3 regions of the Burkholderia sp. AW33-5 genome follow, and region 2 is predicted to be linked to each of the others. Evidence: predicted binding sites of a transcription regulator. Region 2 holds the regulator's gene; each other region holds the start of a gene.

Region 1 (7,605 bases), 130 kb from region 2:
GTCCGGCGGCATCGTGCCGCGATGCCATGCCAAGGAGAACGGGAATGAAGACGATGCTGTTCGCCATCGCGCTGACGGCCGCGATCGCGCGGCCCGCGGCCGCCGAGCCGCCGCAGGCCGGTGACGGGAAACTGGTCGACGAAGATCACATGACGCTGTACGTGTTCGATCACGACGCGCCGGGCAAGAGCACCTGCACCGGCACCTGTGCGGCCAACTGGCCGCCGGCGCTCGCCGACGGATACGACAAGGCGTCGGGTGCACTGAGCCTCGTCACGCGCGACGATGGCAAGAAGCAATGGGCTTACCACGGCCGTCCGCTGTATCGCTGGAAGATGGACCGCAAGGCCGGCGACGCGGGCGGCGACGGAATCGGCGGCATGTGGCACGTCGCGCGTCCCTGAACACCGACCGACGGACTGACGGCGCGGCGACGCGCGAGGCATCCGGATGAGTTACGAATCGGACCTGCTGGTGTGGTTGCCGCATCTCACGCGATATGCGCGCGCGCTGACGGGCGACCGGGCCTGGGCGGACGATCTCGTGCAGGACACGCTCGAGCGCGCGTTGAACCGGCCGCCGCGCGACGGCGGCAACCTGCGTGCGTGGCTGCTGACGCTGCTGCGCCACCGCTTCATCGACCAGTTGCGCGCGCGGCACGAGATCGCCGTCGACGATGCGACCGCGCCATGGCAGACGATGGCCGCGCCGACCGACGAGATCGGCGGCCTGCTGTTGCGCGACGTGCAGCGCGCGCTGTACCGGCTGCCCGTCGAGCAGCGCGAGGTGCTGCTGCTGGTCGCGCTCGAGGAATTGAGTTACCGCGACGCGGCGCAGGTGCTCGGCGTGCCGGTGGGGACGGTGATGTCGCGGCTGTCGCGGGCGCGTGAACAGATGCGTGCGCTGCTGTCCGGCGAGCCGCCGGCGCGCGGCGCGGCCGCGTTACGGGTGATCGGGAAGACATGATGGACGACGATCCGCGCAAACCTTCGAACGATCGGGACGGCGGAGCCGACGCGTCGGCGCAACTGCTGTCGGCGCTGCTCGACGGCGAGCTGTCCGGGCAGGAGCGTCGCGAGGTACTCGAACGGCTGGCGTCCGATCCGCGCGAAGCCGACCGGTTCGCGCATTACGGCGCGCAGCGCGATGCGCTGCAAGCGCTGTTCCCGCTGCCGGCCGCCGCACCCGCGCTGTTCGTGCAGCGGCGCGTGCCGCGTTGGCGCGGCGTCGCGTATGCATTCGCGGGGCTGGCGGCCGGGCTGGTGATCGGCGTCGCGCTGCACGCGGGCTGGACGACCTTCGGCGCCGAGCCGGCCTTCGCCGCGCGCGCGGACGTCGCGTATGCCGTGTACGCGGCCGATCGCGAGCATCCGGTCGAGGTCGACGCACGCGATCCGGCGCGCCTTGCCGCGTGGCTGTCCGCGCGTCTCGGGCGGCCCGTGCGTGCGCCGTCGCTCGACGAATACGGCTATGCGTTGCTGGGCGGCCGGCTGCTGCCGGGCGACGCGGGGCCGGCCGCGCAACTGATGTACCAGCGCGCGGACGGCAAGCGCGTGACGCTCTACATGGCGGCCTACGATGCGCGGCGCTTCGCGCCCCGGGCGATGTCCGCCGGCGGCCGCGATACGTACTTCTGGTCCGATCGCGGCATGGGTTATGCGCTCTCCGGACACGCCGACGAACGGCGGCTGCGCGAGCTCGCGATCGAAGCATGCGGCGCGCTCGGCGGACCGACCGACGCGTGGAAGGGCTGACGCGCGCGACATCGGCAGGGAGCCGACGATGAACACGAAGAAGGCGGTGATGGTTGCGGTGGCGCTCATGGTGGGCGCCGGGCTCGCGCGGGCGGACGGCGATGCGCCGGTGCGCGCGCCGGTCGACGCCGACGGCGTGCAGCGGGTGGCGATCGTCGGCGGCAGCTATTTCTTTCGTCCGAGCCACGTGATCGTCCGCGCGCACGTGCCGGTCGAACTCACCGTCTCGGCCGAGCCGGGCGTCGTGCCGCACAGTTTCAAGATCGACGCGCCGCAGGCCGGCATCGCGGTGCATACCGAGCTGGGCACGACGCCGCGCACGTTGCGCTTCACGCCGACGGCGCCTGGCCGCTTCGCCTACTATTGCACGCATCGGCTGCTGTTCCTGCGCAGCCATCGCGAGCGCGGAATGGAAGGCGTGCTCGACGTCGAGGCGGCGCCGTGATCGCCGCGTTGCTGGCCGCGAGCCTGATAGGAGCGAGCATGACAGCCGATCCCGTGACCATCGCGCAGACGCATTTCGACCAGGTCCATTCGTACCGCGCGACGATCCGCTCGTCCGCGCGCAGCGGCGAGCATGCCGAATTCCACTATGCCTACCTGAAACCCGGTTTCGTCCGGATGGACTTCGTGTCGCCGCATCACGGCGCGGTGCTCGCGTACGACCCGGGCAACGGCAAGGTGCGGCTGCGTCCGTTCGGCGAGCATGCGCTGCCGGCGCTGACGCTGTCGCCGTCCAATCCGCTGCTGCGCGACCGCAGCGGCCATCGCGTCGACCGTTCGGACGTCGGCGTGCTGCTGCACAACGTGCATGCGCTGCAGCAGGGCGGTGCGACCGTGACGGAAGGCAAGGAAAACCTCGGCGGCCGCTCCACGCTGCGCGTATCGGTGACGGGCGCGCCCGCGCATGTGGTCGACGGCGTGCACCGCTATCGTCTGTGGCTGGACACCGAGGACGGCTTTCCGCTGAAGGTCGTCAGCTTCGCGGACGACGACGGCGCGCCGCTCGAAACGGTGACGCTCGACGACGTCGAGATCGACGTCGCGTTTCCCGCCCGCTTTTTCTCGCCCTGATCGCGTTTTTGACCCCGATTCTGATTCGCGCCGGAGGCAGCATGGCGGAATACCGGTTTTCGACGACGTGGCGCGTGGACGCGCCGCTCGCGGCTGTCTGGGACGCGATCTACCAGGTCGATCGCTGGCCGGACTGGTGGAAGAGCGCCGTGCGGACCGTCGAGATCGAGCACGGCGACGCGGGCGGCGTCGGCGCGCTGCAGCGATACACGTGGAAAGGCGCGTTGCCGTACCGGCTGACCTTCGACATGCGCGTGCTGCGCGTCGAACGGCCGCATGTGCTCGAAGGCCGCGCGAGCGGCGCGATCGAAGGCGACGGCCGCTGGTCGTTCGCCGGCGACGGCGCGCGCACCGTCGTGCGCTACGACTGGCACATCCGCACGCGCGAGCGCTGGATGAACTGGCTGGAGCCGATCGCGCGCCCGCTGTTCGCGTGGAATCACGACGTCGTGATGCGCGAAGGCGCGAAAGGCCTCGCGCGGCTGCTCGGCGCGACGGTCGAGACCGACGGCCGGACGTTTCAGCCGGTCGCGGGCTGTCCGGACATGTGACGATCCCGTGGCCGCGGTTTGTGCCCTTGGCACGTCCGCGCAGCCTTGTTCATGCGATGCCGGACGACCGCGGGAACTCGGTGCTCGCCCCGTGTCGCAATTGGGGCGAGGTCGGGATATCCCGTATCTCGTCCGCGCCCGGTGTGCGGAATCGATGTTTATGTGATTGTTTTTAATGAAATTTTTCAATCAATCCCCGTTTTTCCATCGTTCCGCCCCGCACGAAAAAACCTCCGGCTCCCCTTCTTGAATTTGTCAAAACCCGTCCATATAATTAGCACTCGCTGCACGAGAGTGCTAACAATTCTCTGCCGGGCGACCCGCCGGGCAGATTCCCTAAGCGTTCTTCAATCTCAGTCAAGAGAGGAGTGAATATGAACCTTCGTCCTTTGCACGATCGCGTGATCGTCAAGCGCCTGGATCAGGAAACCAAGACCGCCTCGGGCATCGTGATCCCCGACGCAGCAGCTGAGAAGCCGGATCAAGGCGAAGTCCTGGCCATCGGCCCGGGCAAGCGCGACGACAAGGGCGCGCCGATCGCGCTCGACGTGAAGGTCGGCGATCGCGTGCTGTTCGGCAAGTACGCTGGCCAGACCGTCAAGGTCGACGGCCAGGAGCTGCTGGTCATGCGTGAAGAAGACATCATGGCCGTGGTCAACGCGAAGTAAGCGTCCACTGACGGTACATATTCTCAAGAATTCAAGGAGTTAGAAGATGGCAGCTAAAGACGTCGTATTCGGCGATTCCGCCCGTTCGAAGATGGTCGAAGGCGTGAACATTCTCGCCAACGCAGTCAAGGTCACGCTGGGTCCGAAGGGCCGCAACGTCGTGCTCGAGCGCAGCTTCGGCGGCCCGACGGTCACCAAGGACGGTGTGTCGGTCGCGAAGGAAATCGAGCTGAAGGACAAGCTCCAGAACATGGGCGCGCAAATGGTCAAGGAAGTGGCTTCCAAGACCAGCGACAACGCAGGCGACGGCACGACGACGGCAACCGTCCTCGCGCAATCGATCGTTCGCGAAGGCATGAAGTACGTCGCATCGGGCATGAACCCGATGGACCTGAAGCGCGGCATCGACAAGGCAGTCGCAGCGGCTGTCGACGAGCTGAAGAAGATCAGCAAGCCGTGCACGACGAATAAGGAAATCGCACAGGTCGGCTCGATCTCGGCGAACAGCGACACGTCGATCGGCGATCGCATCGCTGAAGCGATGGACAAGGTCGGCAAGGAAGGCGTGATCACCGTCGAAGACGGCAAGTCGCTCGCCGACGAACTCGACGTCGTCGAAGGCATGCAATTCGACCGCGGCTACCTGTCGCCGTACTTCATCAACAACCCGGACAAGCAAGTCGCCGTCCTCGACAACCCGTTCGTGCTGCTGCACGACAAGAAGGTGTCGAACATCCGTGATCTGCTGCCGGTGCTCGAGCAAGTCGCGAAGGCTGGCCGCCCGCTGCTGATCATCGCTGAAGACGTCGAAGGCGAAGCGCTCGCAACGCTGGTCGTCAACAACATCCGCGGCATCCTGAAGACCGTTGCGGTCAAGGCGCCGGGCTTCGGCGATCGCCGCAAGGCCATGCTGGAAGACATCGCGATCCTGACCGGCGGTCAAGTCGTCGCGGAAGAAACCGGCCTGACGCTCGAGAAGGCAACGCTGGCAGAACTGGGCCAGGCGAAGCGCATCGAAGTGGGCAAGGAAAACACGACGATCATCGACGGCGCAGGCGAAGCCGTGAACATCGAAGCGCGCGTCAAGCAAGTTCGCACGCAAATCGAAGAAGCGACGTCGGACTACGACCGTGAAAAGCTGCAAGAGCGCGTGGCCAAGCTGGCCGGCGGCGTGGCAGTGATCAAGGTCGGTGCTGCGACCGAAGTCGAAATGAAGGAAAAGAAGGCACGTGTCGAAGACGCACTGCACGCAACGCGCGCAGCTGTGGAAGAAGGCATCGTGGCAGGCGGCGGCGTTGCGCTGATCCGCGCTCGCACCGCGATCGCAGGCCTGACCGGCGCGAACGCCGACCAGAACGCCGGCATCAAGATCGTGCTGCGCGCAATGGAAGAGCCGCTGCGCCAGATCGTCACGAACGGTGGCGAAGAAGCCAGCGTCGTGGTGGCGGCAGTTGCTGCAGGCACGGGCAACTACGGCTACAACGCAGCAACGGGCGAGTACGTCGACATGGTTGAAGCCGGCGTCGTCGACCCGACCAAGGTCACGCGCACCGCACTGCAGAACGCAGCTTCGGTTGCAGGCCTGCTGCTGACGACGGACGCAGCTGTCGCAGAACTGCCGAAGGAAGACGCACCGATGCCGGGCGGCATGCCGGGCGGCATGGGCGGCATGGGCATGGACATGTAATCGACTTCGGTCGATGGTGTCCGGAGCGCGCAGCGATGCGCGTTCCAGCCAAAGAAAAAGACCCGCAGCGATGCGGGTCTTTTTTTATGCGCGCGAAAAGGGACGGACGCGGGACGGACATGCCGCCCCGAAGCGAGCACAGGCCGCGCAACGGCGGCGCAGGGCCGCCGCGCGGCGTCAATGCCGGGCGATTCGCGGCGAGCTTTTGCTGCTTTCCGTCACCGGACGCCCGCCTTCCTCGTCGTTGCTGCGCGCCCAGAAGAACCGGTCAGGCAGGTACGCGCCCATGCCGGGCCGGAACGCGTCGCGGACGGCCTGGTACAGGTATTCCTGCGCCTCGCGCACCGCTTCGGGCGGCTCCTGGCCGTTCGCGAGCAGTGCCGCGATCGCCGCGCCGAGCGTGTCGGTGATGCCCATCAGCCGGTGCGGCGAGCGATCCCACATATCTTCGCGAAGCTGGCCTTCCTCGCCGTACAGCGTGTTGACGAGCCGGTGCGAGCCCGTTTCCGACGACAGGATGTATTCGCAGCCCTGCGACAGCAGGTGCGACACCGCCGCGTCGAGATTCGGCGCCTCGGCATCGCCGTCCGGCTGCGCGAGCGCGATCAGCGTCGCGTGGTCGGCGACCAGCAGCGTCGTCTGCGGCGCGAGCAGGTCGGCGATCGATTCGCGCAGGTCGTCGGCGGCGAGCACGTGCTCGTCGTCGAGCGTGAAGTCCGGTGCGAGCACGAGCGGCACGCCGTCGTAGTCGGCGACCACTTCCGCGATCGCGCTCACGACTTCCGCGCGCGTCGCGGCGCCGATCTTGAACGCGGCGACCGGCATGTCCTCGAGGAGCATGCGCGCCTGGGCGGCGACGACATCGGGATCGAGACCGGTCACTTCGTCGCAGGCGGCGGAGTCGCGCACGGTGTAGCCCGTCAGGACGGACACGCCGTGACAGCCCATGCTCGCCAGGGTCATCAGATCGGCTTGGAGGCCGGAGCCGCCGGTGGGATCGGACAGGCCGAAGGTGAGGACGATCGGAGGGGCGTTGCTGGACATGTAAAAATGGGGCAAGAAAAAAACGGGGAAGCGACAGAGCTGCGGACGGCGAGGCGAATCGGGCGTTTGGGCCCCGTGTTGCCCGGCAGGCCGCACTTTTCAGCCATTATGCGGCGGAATCCGGCCCGCACGACGGAATTTTTAGCGCAGCGCAACGTAGTCGTCGGACTCCAGTGCGATTGCTAGGCAGTCCGGCCCCGACACGGTACCATCATGGCTCCCGAATTTACCGACTTTTCCCCGACGCGGCTTAAGATGGAATACAAGAGCTGGATGTGCCTGATTTGTGGCTGGATTTATGACGAAGAAGCCGGGCTGCCCGAAGAGGGCATCGCCCCGGGCACGCGCTGGGAAGACGTCCCGATCAACTGGACGTGCCCCGAATGCGGCGCTCGCAAGGAAGACTTCGAGATGGTCCAGATCTGACCGGACCTTGGCCCACGGACACACCGCTTCGGCCTCGCGGTTGCCCGGCGCTTGCGCGCCGCGGCCGACGCGAGCGACTTGACGATGACAGGCGCGCGTGTCCATGACGTCCGATCCGGCGAACGTTTCCCACCCTGACGCACTGCCCAACCCGCGTGGCGGGGCCGTGCGCGCGGCCGACGCGTGGCTCGCGGCGGCCGCCGATGCATTCGAGCAGCGGGACGATGCGGCCGCGCCGCTGTCGGCCGCCGCGGCCGTGCTGGCGGAGGCCGGCTGGCTGCCGGCCGCCCGTTTCGCCGGGCAACTGGCCGCGGCGGTGCCGCTGGTCGCCGCCGAACCGGCTTCCGCCGCCTGGCGTCTCGCGCTGAGCGATTTCCGCGCGGCGGTCGAACGCCACAATC
Region 2 (7,605 bases):
GGATCTCGACCTGATCTTCCTGTACGACGACCCCGACGAGCGCTCGGCGGACGTCTACACGACCTTCACGCGACGGCTGATCACGTGGCTCACGACCGCGACCGGCGCGGGCGCGCTGTTCGACATCGACCTGCGGCTGCGGCCGAACGGCGAGGCCGGACTGCTCGTGACCGATCTCGACGCGTTCCGCCGCTACCAGCTGCGCGAGGGAGACGCCGCGAACACCGCGTGGGTGTGGGAGCACCAGGCGCTGACGCGTGCTCGCTACAGCGCGGGCGACACGCAGATCGGCGCGGACTTCGAGGCGATCCGCCAGCAGGTGCTGACGACGCCGCGCGACGGGGCGGTGCTCGCGAAGGAGATCGTCGACATGCGCGGCAAGGTGTTCGCCGGCCACCCGAACCAGACGGACCTGTTCGACCTGAAGCACGATCGCGGCGGGATGGTCGACATCGAATTCATCGTCCAGTACTGGGTGCTGCTGCATGCGTCGAGCGATGCCGAGCTGATCCGCAACACCGGCAATATCGCACTGCTGCGCGAGGTGGCCCGGTTCGGGCTGATGGGCGAGGACGAAGCCGAACGTGTCGGCGCCGCGTACCGCAAGTACCGGAAGCTGCAGCACAAGCTGCGGCTCGACGGGATGGAAAAGGCGCGGGTCGATCCGGCGCTGGTGGCCGACGAACGGGCGGCCGTGACGGCGTTGTGGGAGCGGGTGTTCGGCGCGGTCGAAACGGGTGTTTGAGTCGGGCGTTCGAATCGAGCGTTCGGATTATCGGGGCAGGGCGGGCGCGATCGGGCGGCCGCTGCTGCCGATGAAACAAGACCGGCGCATGCACCGGTCTTGTTTCATTCGCGACCCGGGTGCCCGCGTCAGGCCGCCAGCATTTCCTTCGCGTGCTTGCGCGTCGTCGCGGTGATCTCGAGCCCACCGAGCATGCGGGCGACTTCCTCGACCCGGCTCGCCTTGTCGAGCGGGACGACCGACGAGACGGTGCCGCCGCGGTCGTCGGCACCCTTCGCGACCTGGAAGTGATGGTCGCCGCGCGCGGCGACCTGCGGCAGGTGCGTCACGCACAGTACCTGGCGGTCACGCCCGAGCTGATGCAGCAGGCGGCCGACCACCTCGGCGACGCCGCCGCCGATGCCCGTGTCGACTTCGTCGAAAATCAGCGTCGGCGTCGGGCTGGCGGCGCTCGCGATCACAGCGAGCGCAAGGCTGATCCGTGCGAGTTCGCCGCCCGACGCGACTTTCGCGAGCGGCCGCAGCGGCACGCCGGGGTGTCCGGCGACCCGGAATTCGACCTGCTCGAGCCCGTGCGGGCCGCCGTCGGCGAGCGGCACGAGCGCGACTTCGAAGCTGCCGCCTGCCATCGACAGTTCCTGCATGCCCGCCGTGACGGCCGTGCCGAGCGCCTTCGCGGCCTGCGCGCGCGCCTTCGACAGGTGTTTCGCGTCGGTGAGATAGGCTTCCCATGCCTTGGCCTGCGCGGCTTCGAGCGCGCCGAGATCGGCGGCTGCGTCTAGCGCGGCGAGCTGCGCGCGGCGTGCCGCATGTTCCTCGTGCAGCGTGTCGGGCGGCAGCCGGAACTTGCGGGCGGTCGAGTGCAGCGCGTCGAGGCGCGTCTCGACCTGCGCGAGCCGGGCCGGGTCGAGATCGAGGCGCTGCGCGTAGTGCGACAGCGAATAGACGGCTTCCTGCAGCTGGATCTCGGCCGGTTCGAGCGATGCGAGCGCGTCGCCGAGCCCCGAGTCGTAGTCGGCCAGGCTGCGCAGTTTCGACACGATCGCGCCGAGCTGCGGGAGCATCGCGTCGTCGGCCTCGGACAGCGCGTTGAGCGCACCCTGCACGCCGGCGATCAGGTTCGCCGAATGCGACAGGCGCTTGTGCTCGCTGCCGACTTCGTCCCATTCGCCCGGTTGCGGTGCGAGCTTGTCGAGCTCGGCGAGCTGCCATGCGAGCTTCTCGCGTTCGAGCTGCAGTTCGCGCTCGTGCGCCTTCGCGGCGTCGATCGCCTGCGTCGCGTCGCGCCAGACGCGCCACGCGCGTGCGACGTTCGCGGCATCGGCGACGAGCCCCGCGTGCGTATCGAACAGCTCGCGCTGCGCATCGGGGCGCATCAGCAACTGGTGCGCGTGCTGGCCGTGGATGTCGACCAGCATCTCGCCGAGCTCGCGCAACTGCGCGAGCGTCGCGCTGGTGCCGTTGATGAATGCGCGCGAGCGGCCGTTCGCGTCGATCACGCGGCGCAGCATCACGGTGTCCTCGGCGTCGAACGCGTGTTCGTCGAGCCAGCGCGCGACGCGGTCGTGCGGCGTGAATTCGGCGGTGATGTCGGCGCGGCCGCAGCCGGCGCGCACGACGCTCGCGTCGGCGCGTTCGCCGAGCGCGAGGGCGAGGGCATCGATCAGGATCGATTTGCCGGCGCCGGTTTCGCCGGAAAAGACGGTGAAGCCGCTGTCGAATTCGAGATCGAGCGCGGCGACGATGACGAAGTCGCGAATCGAGAGGTGGCGAAGCATGGTGTCGGGCTCGGGTGCGTCAGGACGCCTTGTCGTCTTCGTTCGATGCGTGTTCGTTCCAGTGCAGCTTCTTGCGCAGCGTCGCGTAATAGCTGTAGCCGACCGGGTGCAGGAACGGCACCGTGTGCTTCGAGCGGCGCACCTCGATCGTGTCGTTCAGCTCCAGTGCGGTAAACGACTGCATGTCGAAGTTCACGTTGACGTCGCGGCCGCCGACGATCTGGATCGCGATCTTCGAATCGTCGGGCAGCACGATCGGCCGGTTCGACAGCGCATGCGGCGCGATCGGCACGAGCACGATGCCCTGGAGTTGCGGGTGCAGGATCGGCCCGGCCGACGACAGCGCGTACGCGGTCGAGCCAGTCGGCGTGGCGACGATCAGGCCGTCCGAACGCTGGTTGTACATGTACCGGCCGTCGACCGACGCACGCAATTCGACCATCCCGGAAAAGCCGCTGCGGTTCACGACGACGTCGTTGAACGCGAGTGCGTGGTAGATCGGTTCGCCGTCGCGCACGATCCGGGCCTCGAGCAGCGAGCGCTCCTCGCGCTCGAACTTGCCCGACAGGATCACCGGGACGCGCGCCTGCATGTCGGCCGCCGCGATGTCCGTGATGAAGCCGAGCCGCCCGTGGTTGATCCCGATCAGCGGTGTCTTGTACGGCGCGAGCTGGCGGCCGATGCCGAGCATCGTGCCGTCGCCGCCGAGCACGACCGCCACGTCCGCGCGCGCGCCGATTTCCGCCGGAGTGAGCGCCGGATAGCCGGAGATGCCGATCTCGCGCGCGGTTTCGGCTTCGAACACGACCTCGAAGCCGAGCTTCGCGATACAGCCAGCCAGCGTGGCGAGCGGCTCGGCGATGCCGGGCGTGTTGCTCCGGCCCACGAGCGCGACAGTATTGAACTGATTACCGGTTTTCATGCCGGCATTACACCATAGCTCGTTGACGAAAAGAACCGGCTGTGTGAAGACGGGGCCGGATCGGTCAGCCCGCGCGACAGTGGCCGCGGCCACTCGCCGTGCTCGCGCGGTTGCGCTAAAATTTTCCACCATGCTAGATCCTCGCGCACGAACCCTCCTGAAAACCCTGATCGAACGGTATATCGCCGACGGTCAGCCGGTCGGCTCGCGCACGTTGTCCCGTTACTCGGGGCTCGAGCTGAGCCCGGCAACGATCCGCAACGTGATGTCCGACCTGGAGGAGCTCGGCCTCGTGTCGAGCCCACACACGTCGGCCGGCCGCGTGCCGACGCCGCGCGGCTATCGCCTGTTCGTCGACACGATGCTGACGGTCGAGGCGCCGATCGATGCCGAGGCCGTCGCGCGCCAGGTGCAGAACACGCTGCAGGCCGGCGAACCGCAGCAGCGGGTGGTGGCCGCCGCGGCGAGCGTGCTGTCCAACCTTTCGCAGTTCGCGGGTGTCGTGCTGACGCCGCGCCGCAGCCACGTGTTCAAGCAGATCGAGTTCATGCGGCTGTCGGACAAGCGCATCCTGCTGATCATCGTCACGCCCGAGGGCGACGTGCAGAACCGGATGCTCGCGACGCCGCGCGACTATTCGCCGTCGCAGCTCACCGAGGCGTCCAACTACATCAATGCGCATTTCGCCGGGCTGTCGTTCGACGAGGTGCGCCGCCGCCTGCGTGACGAGATCGACCAGCTGCGCGGCGACATGACCACGCTGATGCATGCGGCCGTGACGGCCAGCACCGAGGTGCCCGACACCGAGGACACCGTGCTCATTTCCGGCGAGCGCAACCTGCTCGAAGTGGCGGATCTGTCGTCCGACATGGCGCGGCTGCGCAAGCTGTTCGACGTGTTTGACCAAAAGACGGGCCTCCTGCAATTGCTCGACGTGTCGAGCCACGCCCAGGGCGTGCAGATCTTCATCGGCGGCGAATCGACGCTGGTGCCGATCGAGGAAATGAGCGTCGTGACCGCACCCTACGAGGTGAACGGCCAGATCGTCGGCACGCTCGGCGTGATCGGCCCGACCCGCATGGCGTACAACCGCGTGATCCCGATCGTCGACATCACCGCGCGGCTGCTGTCGCTCACGCTGAGCCAGCAATAACCCGAACCGATACCGTTCCGCCATCGTGCCGCGACGCCGCGTGCGCCGCCAGTCGGCCGAACGGCCAGCCGACCCGAGCGAGGCGGCCCGCTATAATTGAGGGCCGTCCGACTGCGTGCCCCGAGCACGTTCCTGCCCATGCGTTTCGATCTTGAACCGCCTTCGAGCGTTGCGGCCGCCCATCGCATCGGCGTGCTGCTGATCAATCTCGGCACGCCCGACGCTCCGACGCCGCGCGCGGTGCGGCGCTATCTGGCCGAATTCCTGTCGGATCCCCGCGTCGTCGAAATCCCGCAGGTCGTCTGGCAGGTGCTGCTGCGCACGCTGATCCTGCCGCTGCGCGGCCGCGCGTCCGCGAAGAAATATGCGGCCGTCTGGATGCCCGAGGGCTCGCCGCTGCGCGTGTATACCGAGCGCCAGACCGAAGGCGTGCGCCACCTGCTCGCATCGAACGACTACCAGGTGACGGTCGACTATGCGATGCGCTACGGCAGCCCGGGCATTGCGCAGGCACTCGCGCAGTTCAAGCGCGCGGGCGTCGAGCGCGTGCTGCTGATGCCGATGTATCCGCAATATTCGGCGTCCACCACCGCGACCGCGTTCGATGCCGCATTCGCCGCGCTCGCGCGGATGCGCAACCAGCCGGAAGTGCGCACGGTGCGGCAATATGCCGACCATCCCGCCTACATCCATGCGCTCGCCGAGCAGGTGCGCCAGTACTGGGCGCAGCACGGCCGGCCCGACTTCGCGGCCGGCGACAAGCTCGTGCTGAGCTTTCACGGGGTGCCGAAACGCACGCTCGACCTGGGCGACCCCTATCATGAACAGTGCCAGCAGACGGGCGCGCTGCTGATGGCCGCGCTCGGGCTGTCGACGCTCGAGTGCCGCGTGACGTTCCAGTCACGCTTCGGCAAGGCCGAGTGGCTGCAGCCGTACACGGCGCCGACGCTGCGCGAACTCGGTGAGGCCGGCGTGCGGCGAGCGGACGTGTTCTGTCCCGGTTTTACGGCCGATTGTCTGGAGACGATCGAGGAGATCGGGATGGAGGTACGCGACGAATTCATCGCGGGCGGCGGTCAGGCCTTCCACCGGATTCCGTGCCTGAACGGCGCGCCCGCGTGGATCGGCGCGGTGGGCGAGATCGTCGCCGAGAATCTGCAGGGCTGGCCGGTGAAGGCCGCGCAGCCCGAAACGGTGAGTTGAGCGCGATGAACTACAAGATTTCGACGGAACCCGGTGCGAAGCTGCGCATCGACAAATGGCTATGGGCAGCGCGCTTCTTCAAGACGCGCTCGCTCGCGTCCGACGCGGTCGACAAGGGCCACGTGAAGATCGGCGGCGCGGCGGTCAAGCCGGCGAAGGACGTGCGCGTCGGCGACGAGGTCGAGATTGCGATCGACGGTGTCGTCTGGCACATTGCCGTGCTGGGCATTTGCGACGTGCGCGGGCCCGCGAGCATCGCGCAGACGCTTTACGAGGAAACGGAAGCGGGGCGCGTCGCGCGGCTCGCCGAACTGGAGCGGCGCCGCACGTATCGCGAGCCGGCGGCGGAACTGCACGGCCGGCCGACCAAGCGCGACCGGCGCATCATCGACAGATTTTCTGGTGGGAGCTGAACATCTGGTCGAACGTCGCCCGCGCGCTTCCGTATTCGGTCGTGCGGTCGGTCACGGCTCCGGACAGGCAGATGGTGGTGGTGCCGGCAATCAGTACCAGCGCGACCACCGATATGGCAAAGGTCAGTTTCACGGTACTCGCCTCGATGGGACGGTGAATGCAGCGCCAGGTGGATGTCAGGCGGCGGTAAGCTAGGGTAAACGCGCTTTCTCGACGCTTGAGTGGAGTGTAGTGCAGCCCCCTGTGCCGGGCTAGTACTTGCCTGGTAAGCGTTGTTACAGGCCGTTTCGTCCAATCTGGCGACAAATGCGCGCAATCGGGCGACGCGCAGCGCGGTTGTTTCGCGGTATTGGCGAATGCCGGCGAATAACCCTCTTGAAATCGCAGTTTTCGCCCTTATTTGCACCAACAATGTGCGGTGCCGCCGGCATACGGTCCGGCGGTTGCCGATTTGGCTTCAACCTCTAATCGACTTTCAGCGACATGGAAAACACGCAAGAGAACCCGTCTACCCAATCGGCCGAAGACATCGGCAGCGAGAAGCAGGCGGCGCAAGGCGCTGCTCCCGCCGCCGAAGCAGCCGACGCGGCGCTCGCGGAGGCTCAAGCCAAGGTCGCCGAGCTGCAGGAGAGCTTCCTCCGGGCGAAGGCCGAGACCGAGAACGTCCGCCGCCGTGCGCAGGAAGATGTCTCGAAGGCGCACAAGTTTGCGATCGAAGGCTTCGCGGAGCACCTGCTGCCCGTGCTGGACAGCCTCGAGGCCGCCGTCAGCGACACGTCCGGCGACATCACGAAGGTGCGCGAAGGCGTCGAGCTGACGCTGCGCCAGTTGACGAGCGCGCTCGAGAAGGGCCGCGTCGTCGCGATCAACCCGGTCGGCGAGAAGTTCGATCCGCACCAGCACCAGGCGATTTCGATGGTGCCGGCCGATCAGGAGCCGAATACCGTCGTGACCGTCCTCCAAAAGGGCTACACGATCGCGGACCGCGTGCTGCGCCCGGCGCTCGTCACGGTCGCCCAGCCGAAGTAAGGCTGCCGCGATGGTTCCCGCCGGCGTCGATCCGGCCGCGTTCGAAGCGTTCGACATGCAGGCGCTGGCGGCCGACACGTTCGACGCCGGGATCGCCGGCGCCGGCGATGCGCTCGCGGTGATGTTCTTCTGGGGCGTCGACTGCTTCAACTGCGAGATCGCGAAGAAGGCGATGCTCGCCCAGCCGGACGCGATCCGCGCGCTGGACCTGAAGTGGTTCCATTGCAACGTGTACGAACATCATGAGCTGGGGCGCCGCTTCGGCCTGCACGGCGTGCCGACGTGGGTCTTTTTCCACCGCGGCAAGCGGCTCGGCCGCGCGACCGGCTGGCATGGCCTCGCGCAGTTCCAGGCGGCGGTG
Region 3 (7,605 bases), on a different contig from region 2:
ACGCCGCCGCACCGGCCTTTCGACCGACCATTTGACACGCGCACGCATCCTGGCATAGAGTTGTCGCCATGCGTTCCTTTCCGAACACCCTCCGAATTACCTCCGGCCGCCTAGCGCGGTCGCTATCGCTACGACTAGCCTAAGGCTGTCTTAGCGCCGTGTGCTGTCCGCACGGTCCCTCCCTGCAGTTCCTCGCAGCACCCTTCTCGCAGTTTTTACAACCCGAAGTCGTCAGCATTCGTCCGTCTATCCGTCGGCCGATTCGCGAAGATCATCCGCATCCGCAGCGCGTTTGCCGCGCCACGGTGCGAGGCAGCGCCACCCGTCGCCCATGCCGCCCGTCTTCGCTCGCGACTTGAGACCCGAGGTCCAGAAGATGAAGCGCAACCCGCAAGACAAGTACCGTCCGTTCGAGCCCGTCCGCATCAATGGCCGCCGCTGGCCGACCCGCACCATCGAGCGTGCGCCGGTCTGGATGAGCACCGACCTGCGCGACGGCAACCAGTCGCTGATCGAGCCGATGAGCATCGAACAGAAGCTGGAATTCTTCGACATGCTGGTCGCGATCGGTTTCAAGGAAATCGAAGTCGGTTTTCCGTCGGCGTCGCAAACCGACTTCGATTTCGTCCGCAAGCTGATCGACGACAAGCGCATTCCCGACGACGTGACGATCGAAGTGCTCGTGCAGTCGCGCGAAGACCTGATCGCGCGCACCTTCGACGCGCTCGAAGGCGTGCCGCGCGCGATCGTGCACTTGTACAACGCGATCTGCCCGTCGTTCCGGCGCATCGTGTTCGGGATGTCGAAGGACGACGTGAAGGCGCTCGCGGTCGAGGGCACGCGACTCATCAAGGAACACGCGGCGGCCCGCCCCGACACGCACTGGACCTACCAGTATTCGCCGGAAACCTTCAGCATGACCGAGCTGACGTTCGCGCGCGAAGTGTGCGACGCGGTCGCGCAGGCGTGGCGGCCGACCCGCGATCACAAGATGATCGTCAACCTGCCGGCGACCGTCGAAGCCGCGAGCCCGAACGTGTTCGCCGACCAGATCGAGTGGATGGACCGCAACCTCGCGTATCGCGACAGCATCGTGCTGTCCGTGCATCCGCACAACGATCGCGGCACCGCGGTCGCGGCCGCGGAACTCGCGCTGCTCGCGGGCGCCGACCGCATCGAAGGCTGCCTGTTCGGCAACGGCGAGCGCACCGGCAACGTCGATCTCGTCACGCTCGCGCTGAACCTCTATACGCAGGGCATCGATCCGGGCCTCGATTTCTCCGACATCGACGCGGTGCGCCGCGTAGTCGAGCGCTGCAACCAGATTCCGGTGCATCCGCGTCATCCGTACGCGGGCGACCTCGTGTTCACCGCGTTCTCGGGCTCGCACCAGGATGCGATCCGCAAGGGCTTTGCGCAGCAGCGCCCCGACGCGGTGTGGGAAGTGCCGTATCTGCCGATCGACCCGGCCGACCTCGGTCGCAGCTATGACGCGGTCATTCGCGTGAACAGTCAGTCCGGCAAGGGCGGCGCGACGTTCCTGCTCGAACGCGGGATGGGCTTCACGCCGACGCGGCGCGTGCAGATCGAATTCAGCCACGCGGTGCAGACGCTCGCCGACACGTCCGGCGAGGAAGTGACCGGCGACGCGATCTGCGCGCTGTTCGCCCGCGAATTCTTCAAGACCGACGGCCCGGCCGCGCGCCACGGCGACGCCGCACGCTGGCAGAACCGCGACATCGCGGGCGCGCCGCCGGCCGGCGCGACACCCGAAGACGTCGTGCAACGCACGGCCGCGGCCTTCGCGACGGCGGCCGGCGCGACGATCGACGTCGCCTCGTGCGAACACGCGCGCACGAGGGACGGACGAATTGCGGTATCGGTCGGCTGCCGGGTCGGCGATGCACCGCTGCGGCATGGCGTCGGCGTGCACGCCGATGCGGCAAGCGCCGCGCTCGACGCGGTCGTCAGCGCGATCAACCGCTCGGCCTGGCAGTGCGCCGACCGCCGTGCGGCAGCCTGATCGGCAGATTTTCGTTTCAGGGTTCGAACGTCAGCGAGCGGTGCGTGACCGCCCGTGCGCCGCGCGATCCGCGCCGCACGGGCAATGAAAAGCGGCCCAGAAGGCCGCCTCGGTCGGGACACGAAAAGGAGCGCCACGCGCGCTCATGTCTCGGTCGCGCACCGCGTCGCCTGCCACGCCAGCAGGCGCCACTGCCCCTGCTCATGGGTATGGACGGCGGTATAGGCGATCGGAAACACCAGCCCGCCGTTGTTCGTTTCCATCTCGATCAGTGCGCGCCCGGTGACGACGCAGGTTGCGTCGCCGACGGGCAGCAGGTCCTGCGACTGGATTTCGATCTGACGATAGCGGCGGCGGCCGGCGACGATGGCGTCGATGAACTGCTGCTTGGTTTCGCGTTTGCCGTTGGTGTGCACGAAGAACACCTTGTCCGACAATTGCGCCTCGAGCGCCTCGCCGTCCCCGTCGACCATCGCCCGGAACCGATCGCGCTCGAGCGCGCGAATCGCATCGACCACCTTCGCCATCGCCTGACTCCTCGGCAACGCGCCCGCCGTGCGCGGGCGTGCGGATCAGAAGTTGTACTGCACGTAGAACTGGTGGAAATTTATACCAGGATTCGGCTCTTTGATACCCGCGTTAGACACATGTTGAAAACGGTAGCCGAGCTGATACTGTTGCCGTTCTCCGAACTGCGCGCCGACGCCGACGACGTCCACGAACTGGAACGACGTCGCCAGCGACAGTTTGTTGGAGATCGTCGGGGACGTCAGGAAGCGGATGCCGGCGCCGGCCTCGATGAACGGCCGCACCTGCCCCGCGCTCTTGATGAAGCGGAACATCGGCGTCGCACCGAATTCGCCGATGCTGCCATGAACATTGCCGCCCGTGTGCCAGTAGCCGGCGTGGCCTTCCATCACGAACGCGAAGTGCCAGCCGCCGATTTCCCACCAGTTCCAGCCCGGATCCCACACGACGCCGAGATCGGCCTTGTCGATCCCGTGGCGATCGGAAAACCCGCCGCCCGCCTGGATTCCCCATCGATCCGCGAACGCGGCACCCGATCCGCCCAGCAGCGACGCCGCCAGCAGCGCATGCAGCGCAAGCCGACTACGGGGCCGGCAATTCTTCTTATTGTTCATCAGACACTCCAACTTCGTGGGTTGAATGGAGCCTTGCCGCAGCGGCCGGGCCCGAGCGAACTGAATGGTATGGTAAAGGACTTTTCGAATCGGCATCACGAAGCGAAATTGTTTGCTTCCAAAACTACAAAAATCGAAACCGTCTACTGATTACTATCAGAAACAACAACTTACGGAACTTCCACCGGCCACTCCGGTCGCAAATTAGACTATCGACTCGACAAGTTCGATAGAGAACCGGGAACTTGGATGCCCGCACCCCCTCTAAGGAATTAGCACTCGGATTACGGGAGTGCTAAGATGGGCCCCGGAATCTCATCCGAGACCAGGGGTTTGTCCCTGATTCCAAAGGAGTTTTTTAGTGAGCCACGCCCTGACCCTTCCGAACACCCTGAGCCCGACGCCGGCCAAGGCCGAATCGGCAGGCTCGCTGGCGCTCGCGACTCAATCGATGTTGTCGGGCCAGCTCGGCAACATCGACGCGTACATCCAGGCCGTCAACCGGATCCCGCTCCTGACCGCCGAAGAGGAACGCCAGTACGCGACCGAATTCCGCGAAGACAACAACCTCGACTCGGCACGCCGCCTCGTGCTGTCGCACCTGCGGCTCGTCGTGTCGATCGCGCGCAACTACCTCGGCTACGGCCTGCCGCACGGCGACCTGATCCAGGAAGGCAACATCGGCCTGATGAAGGCCGTGAAACGTTTCGACCCGGCGCAAAACGTGCGCCTGGTGTCGTATGCGATCCACTGGATCAAGGCCGAGATCCATGAGTACATCCTGCGCAACTGGCGGATGGTGAAGGTCGCGACGACGAAGGCGCAGCGCAAGCTGTTCTTCAACCTGCGCAGCCACAAGAAGAGCATGCAGGCGATGACGCCCGAGGAAATCGACGGCCTCGCGCAGGAGCTCAACGTCAAGCGCGAAGACGTGACCGAGATGGAGACGCGTCTGTCGGGCGGCGACATCGCGCTCGAGGGCCAAGTGGAAGACGGCGAGGAGTCGTACGCACCGATCGCCTATCTGGCCGATTCGCACAACGAGCCGACCGCCGTGCTCGCCGCGCGTCAGCGCGACATGCTGCAGACGGACGGCATCGCGCAGGCGCTCGAGGCACTCGACGCACGCAGCCGCCGGATCATCGAGGCGCGCTGGCTGAACGTCGACGACGACGGCTCGGGCGGCTCGACGCTGCACGATCTCGCGGCCGAGTTCGGCGTATCGGCGGAACGCATCCGCCAGATCGAAGCGAGCGCCATGAAGAAGATGCGCACGGCACTCGCCGAATACGCGTAACTCCGCGATTTAGAGCGCCTTACCCAAAACCGCTGCCCACCCGGCAGCGGTTTTTTTTCGTCTATGTTTTGGCCTCGATCACCCCGTATTAATCGACCTTATTGATCGGGTATCGGGCGAATTCCGCCCCCTTCCGCATAACCTTGATCTGCATCAAGTTTCGACACGTGCTTCGCGACGGTCTGCCGCAGCGCAACACTCGGCATCGGAAAGCCGGCATTTTAAAATTGGCATGTCGGCTTAAAAGGATTAAAACAGCTTAACTGCCGTCATAAATCCGACGTAGAGTCGCCCCAAAACCCACGTAAATCGATTCAGGATAATCGCCTTGATCTCGATCAATAAAGAGCCTGCGCCGCCTCCCCCGCAGGCCGCCGGCACGCTCGGCTGGCGCGCACGCATCGCCGCGTGGGCGCGCGGGCCGACCCTCATGCGCGACATCACGCTGGTGGTGATCGTCAAGCTGATCCTCCTGATGTCGCTCAAATACGCATTCTTCAATCATCCGCAGGCCAAGCACATGTCGCTGCCGCCTGCCGTCGTCGCCGAGAAGCTGCTCTCGGTGCCGGCGCCTGCATCTACCGAGGGAGACCACCATGATAAGTAGCGAAGTCGTCGATCTGTCGCGTCTGCAGTTCGGCATCACGGCGCTCTACCACTTCCTGTTCGTGCCGCTGACGCTCGGCCTGTCCTGGCTGCTCGTCATCATGGAAGCCGTCTACGTGATGACCGGCAAACAGGTCTACAAGGACATGACCCAGTTCTGGGGCAAGTTGTTCGGGATCAACTTCGCGATGGGCGTGACGACCGGCATCACGCTCGAATTCCAGTTCGGCACGAACTGGTCGTACTACTCGCACTACGTCGGCGACATCTTCGGCGTGCCGCTCGCGGTCGAAGGCCTGATGGCGTTCTTCCTCGAATCGACGTTCGTCGGCCTGTTCTTCTTCGGCTGGAACCGCCTGTCGAAGGTCAAGCACCTGCTGGTCACGTTCCTCGTCGCGCTGGGTTCGAACCTGTCCGCGCTCTGGATCCTCGTCGCGAACGGCTGGATGAACAATCCGGTCGGCGCCGAGTTCAACTACCAGACGATGCGCATGGAGCTGACGAACCTGTTCGACGTGCTGTTCAACCCGGTCGCCCAGGTGAAGTTCGTGCACACCGTGTCGGCCGGCTACGTGACGGCCGCGATGTTCGTGCTCGGCATCTCGTCGTGGTACCTGCTGAAGAAGCGCGACACCGACTTCGCGCTGCGCTCGTTCGCGGTCGCGGCAGGCTTCGGTCTCGCGTCGACGCTCTGCGTGATCGTGCTCGGCGACGAATCGGGCTACACGACCGGCGAAGTGCAGAAGATGAAGCTCGCCGCGATCGAATCGGAATGGGAAACCCAGCCGGCACCCGCATCGTTCACGCTGATCGGCATCCCGAACCAGAAGGAAGAGCGCACCGACTACGCGATCAAGATCCCGTACGCGCTCGGCCTGATCGCGACACGCTCGATCGACGAACCGGTGATCGGCCTGCGCGAGCTCGCGAAGCACAGCGAGGAACACATCCAGAGCGGGATGGTCGCGTACGGCGCATTGCAGAAGATCAAGGAAGGCGACAAGAGCGACGCGACCCGCGCGCTGTTCGATCAGCACAAGCAGTATCTCGGCTACGGGCTGATGCTCAAGCAGTTCACGCCGAACGTGGTCGATGCGACGCCGGAGCAGATCAAGGCCGCCGCGAAGAAGACGATCCCGCCGGTCGCGCCCGTGTTCTTCTCGTTCCGGATCATGGTGTTCCTCGGCTTCCTGTTCCTCGCGACCTTCGTCGCCGCGTTCTGGTTCTGCGCGCGCCGGCAGTTGCTGCAGGACAACCGCCGCTGGTTCCTGCGCTATGCAGTGTGGGCGATCCCGCTGCCGTGGCTCGCCGCGGAATTCGGCTGGGTCGTCGCCGAGCTCGGCCGCCAGCCGTGGACGATCGCGGGCATCCTGCCGACGCATCTGTCCGCGTCCAGCCTGACGTCGACGGACCTGTACCTGAGCCTCGCCGGTTTCATCGCGTTCTACACGGCACTGTTCGTCATCGAGATCAAGCTGATGTTCAAGTACGCGCGTCTCGGCCCGTCCTCGCTGCATACCGGCCGCTATCACCACGAGCTGGCGGCCGCCGGCGAGCACGCGTCGGCCTGAGCGCGCACCTGAAACCGAACAAGGAATCGCTATGGACTATGCAACTCTCAAGCTGATCTGGTGGCTGCTCGTCGGCGTGCTGCTGATCGGCTTCGCCGTCACCGACGGCTTCGACATGGGCGCGACCGCGCTGCTGCCGTTCCTCGGCAAGACCGACGAGGAACGCCGCATCATCGTCAACACGGTCGGCGCGACGTGGGAAGGCAACCAGGTGTGGCTGATCACGGCCGGCGGCGCGATGTTCGCCGCCTGGCCGCTCGTCTATGCCGCGTCGTTCTCCGGCTTCTACTTCGCGATGCTGCTCGTGCTGTTCGCGCTGTTCTTCCGGCCGGTCGGCTTCGACTATCGCAGCAAGCGGCCCGACCCGCGCTGGCGCGCCGGCTGGGACTGGGGCCTGTTCGTCGGCGGCTTCGTGCCGGCGCTGGTGTTCGGCGTCGCGTTCGGCAACCTGCTGCAGGGCGTGCCGTTCAAGTTCGACAGCGACCTGCGCGTGACCTACTACGGCGGCTTCTGGGCGTTGCTGAACCCGTTCGCACTGCTCTGCGGGCTCGTCAGCCTCACGATGCTCGTCGCGCACGGCGCCGCGTTCATCAAGATGAAGACCGACGGCGTGATCGCACGCCGCGCGTCGATCGCGCTGCGCGTGTCGGCGCTCCTCGCGGTCGTGCTGTTCGTGCTGGCCGGCGTGCTGATCGCGTCGACCATCGGCGGCTTCCACATCACGCACGCCGCGCCGACCGACACGGTCGCGAACCCGCTGCTCAAGGACGTCGCCGCCGGCTCGGGCCTGTGGCTCGCGAATTACGGCGAGTATCCGTGGATGATCGCGGCACCCGTCGTCGGGATCGCGGGCGGCCTGCTCGCGCTGCTGCTCGCCGGCTCGAAGCAGGAAAAGACGGCGTTCTTCTGCACCGGCCTGATGATCACCGGCGTCATCCTGACCGCAGGCTTCTCGATGTTCCCGTT

What was found. Region 2 encodes HrcA, which represses chaperone genes, less so after heat shock. Its sites were predicted from a motif close to TTAGCACTCNNNNNNNNNGAGTGCTAA; they were not measured.
Region 1: the regulator HrcA is predicted to act here: its motif matches at 3,654-3,680, upstream of groES (co-chaperone GroES).
Region 3: the regulator HrcA is predicted to act here: its motif matches at 3,438-3,464, upstream of rpoH (RNA polymerase sigma factor RpoH).

Annotation. Positions count from the first base shown of each region.
Region 1 covers NZ_JBSAXA010000007.1:221,900-229,504, forward strand. The annotation lists gene ACV22V_RS14995 (COG4315 family predicted lipoprotein) at 45-404, shown strand; gene ACV22V_RS15000 (sigma-70 family RNA polymerase sigma factor) at 451-966, shown strand; gene ACV22V_RS15005 (anti-sigma factor family protein) at 966-1,754, shown strand; gene ACV22V_RS15010 (quinol oxidase) at 1,783-2,199, shown strand; gene ACV22V_RS15015 (LolA family protein) at 2,196-2,828, shown strand; gene ACV22V_RS15020 (SRPBCC family protein) at 2,870-3,379, shown strand; gene groES (co-chaperone GroES) at 3,754-4,047, shown strand; gene groL (chaperonin GroEL) at 4,094-5,734, shown strand; gene ACV22V_RS15035 (hydroxymethylpyrimidine/phosphomethylpyrimidine kinase) at 5,912-6,778, opposite strand; gene ACV22V_RS15040 (rubredoxin) at 7,034-7,204, shown strand; gene ACV22V_RS15045 (hypothetical protein) at 7,308-7,605, shown strand, end outside.
Region 2 covers NZ_JBSAXA010000007.1:88,445-96,049, forward strand. The annotation lists gene glnE (bifunctional [glutamate--ammonia ligase]-adenylyl-L-tyrosine phosphorylase/[glutamate--ammonia-ligase] adenylyltransferase) at 1-745, shown strand, start outside; gene recN (DNA repair protein RecN) at 874-2,523, opposite strand; gene ACV22V_RS14445 (NAD kinase) at 2,543-3,445, opposite strand; gene hrcA (heat-inducible transcriptional repressor HrcA) at 3,576-4,598, shown strand; gene hemH (ferrochelatase) at 4,737-5,801, shown strand; gene ACV22V_RS14460 (RNA-binding S4 domain-containing protein) at 5,807-6,214, shown strand; gene ACV22V_RS14465 (hypothetical protein) at 6,186-6,347, opposite strand; gene grpE (nucleotide exchange factor GrpE) at 6,699-7,244, shown strand; gene ACV22V_RS14475 (thioredoxin family protein) at 7,255-7,605, shown strand, end outside.
Region 3 covers NZ_JBSAXA010000006.1:173,143-180,747, reverse strand. The annotation lists gene leuA (2-isopropylmalate synthase) at 377-2,023, shown strand; gene ACV22V_RS13685 (nuclear transport factor 2 family protein) at 2,167-2,550, opposite strand; gene ACV22V_RS13680 (acyloxyacyl hydrolase) at 2,596-3,165, opposite strand; gene rpoH (RNA polymerase sigma factor RpoH) at 3,527-4,462, shown strand; gene cydP (cytochrome oxidase putative small subunit CydP) at 4,791-5,069, shown strand; gene ACV22V_RS13665 (cytochrome ubiquinol oxidase subunit I) at 5,059-6,639, shown strand; gene cydB (cytochrome d ubiquinol oxidase subunit II) at 6,671-7,605, shown strand, end outside.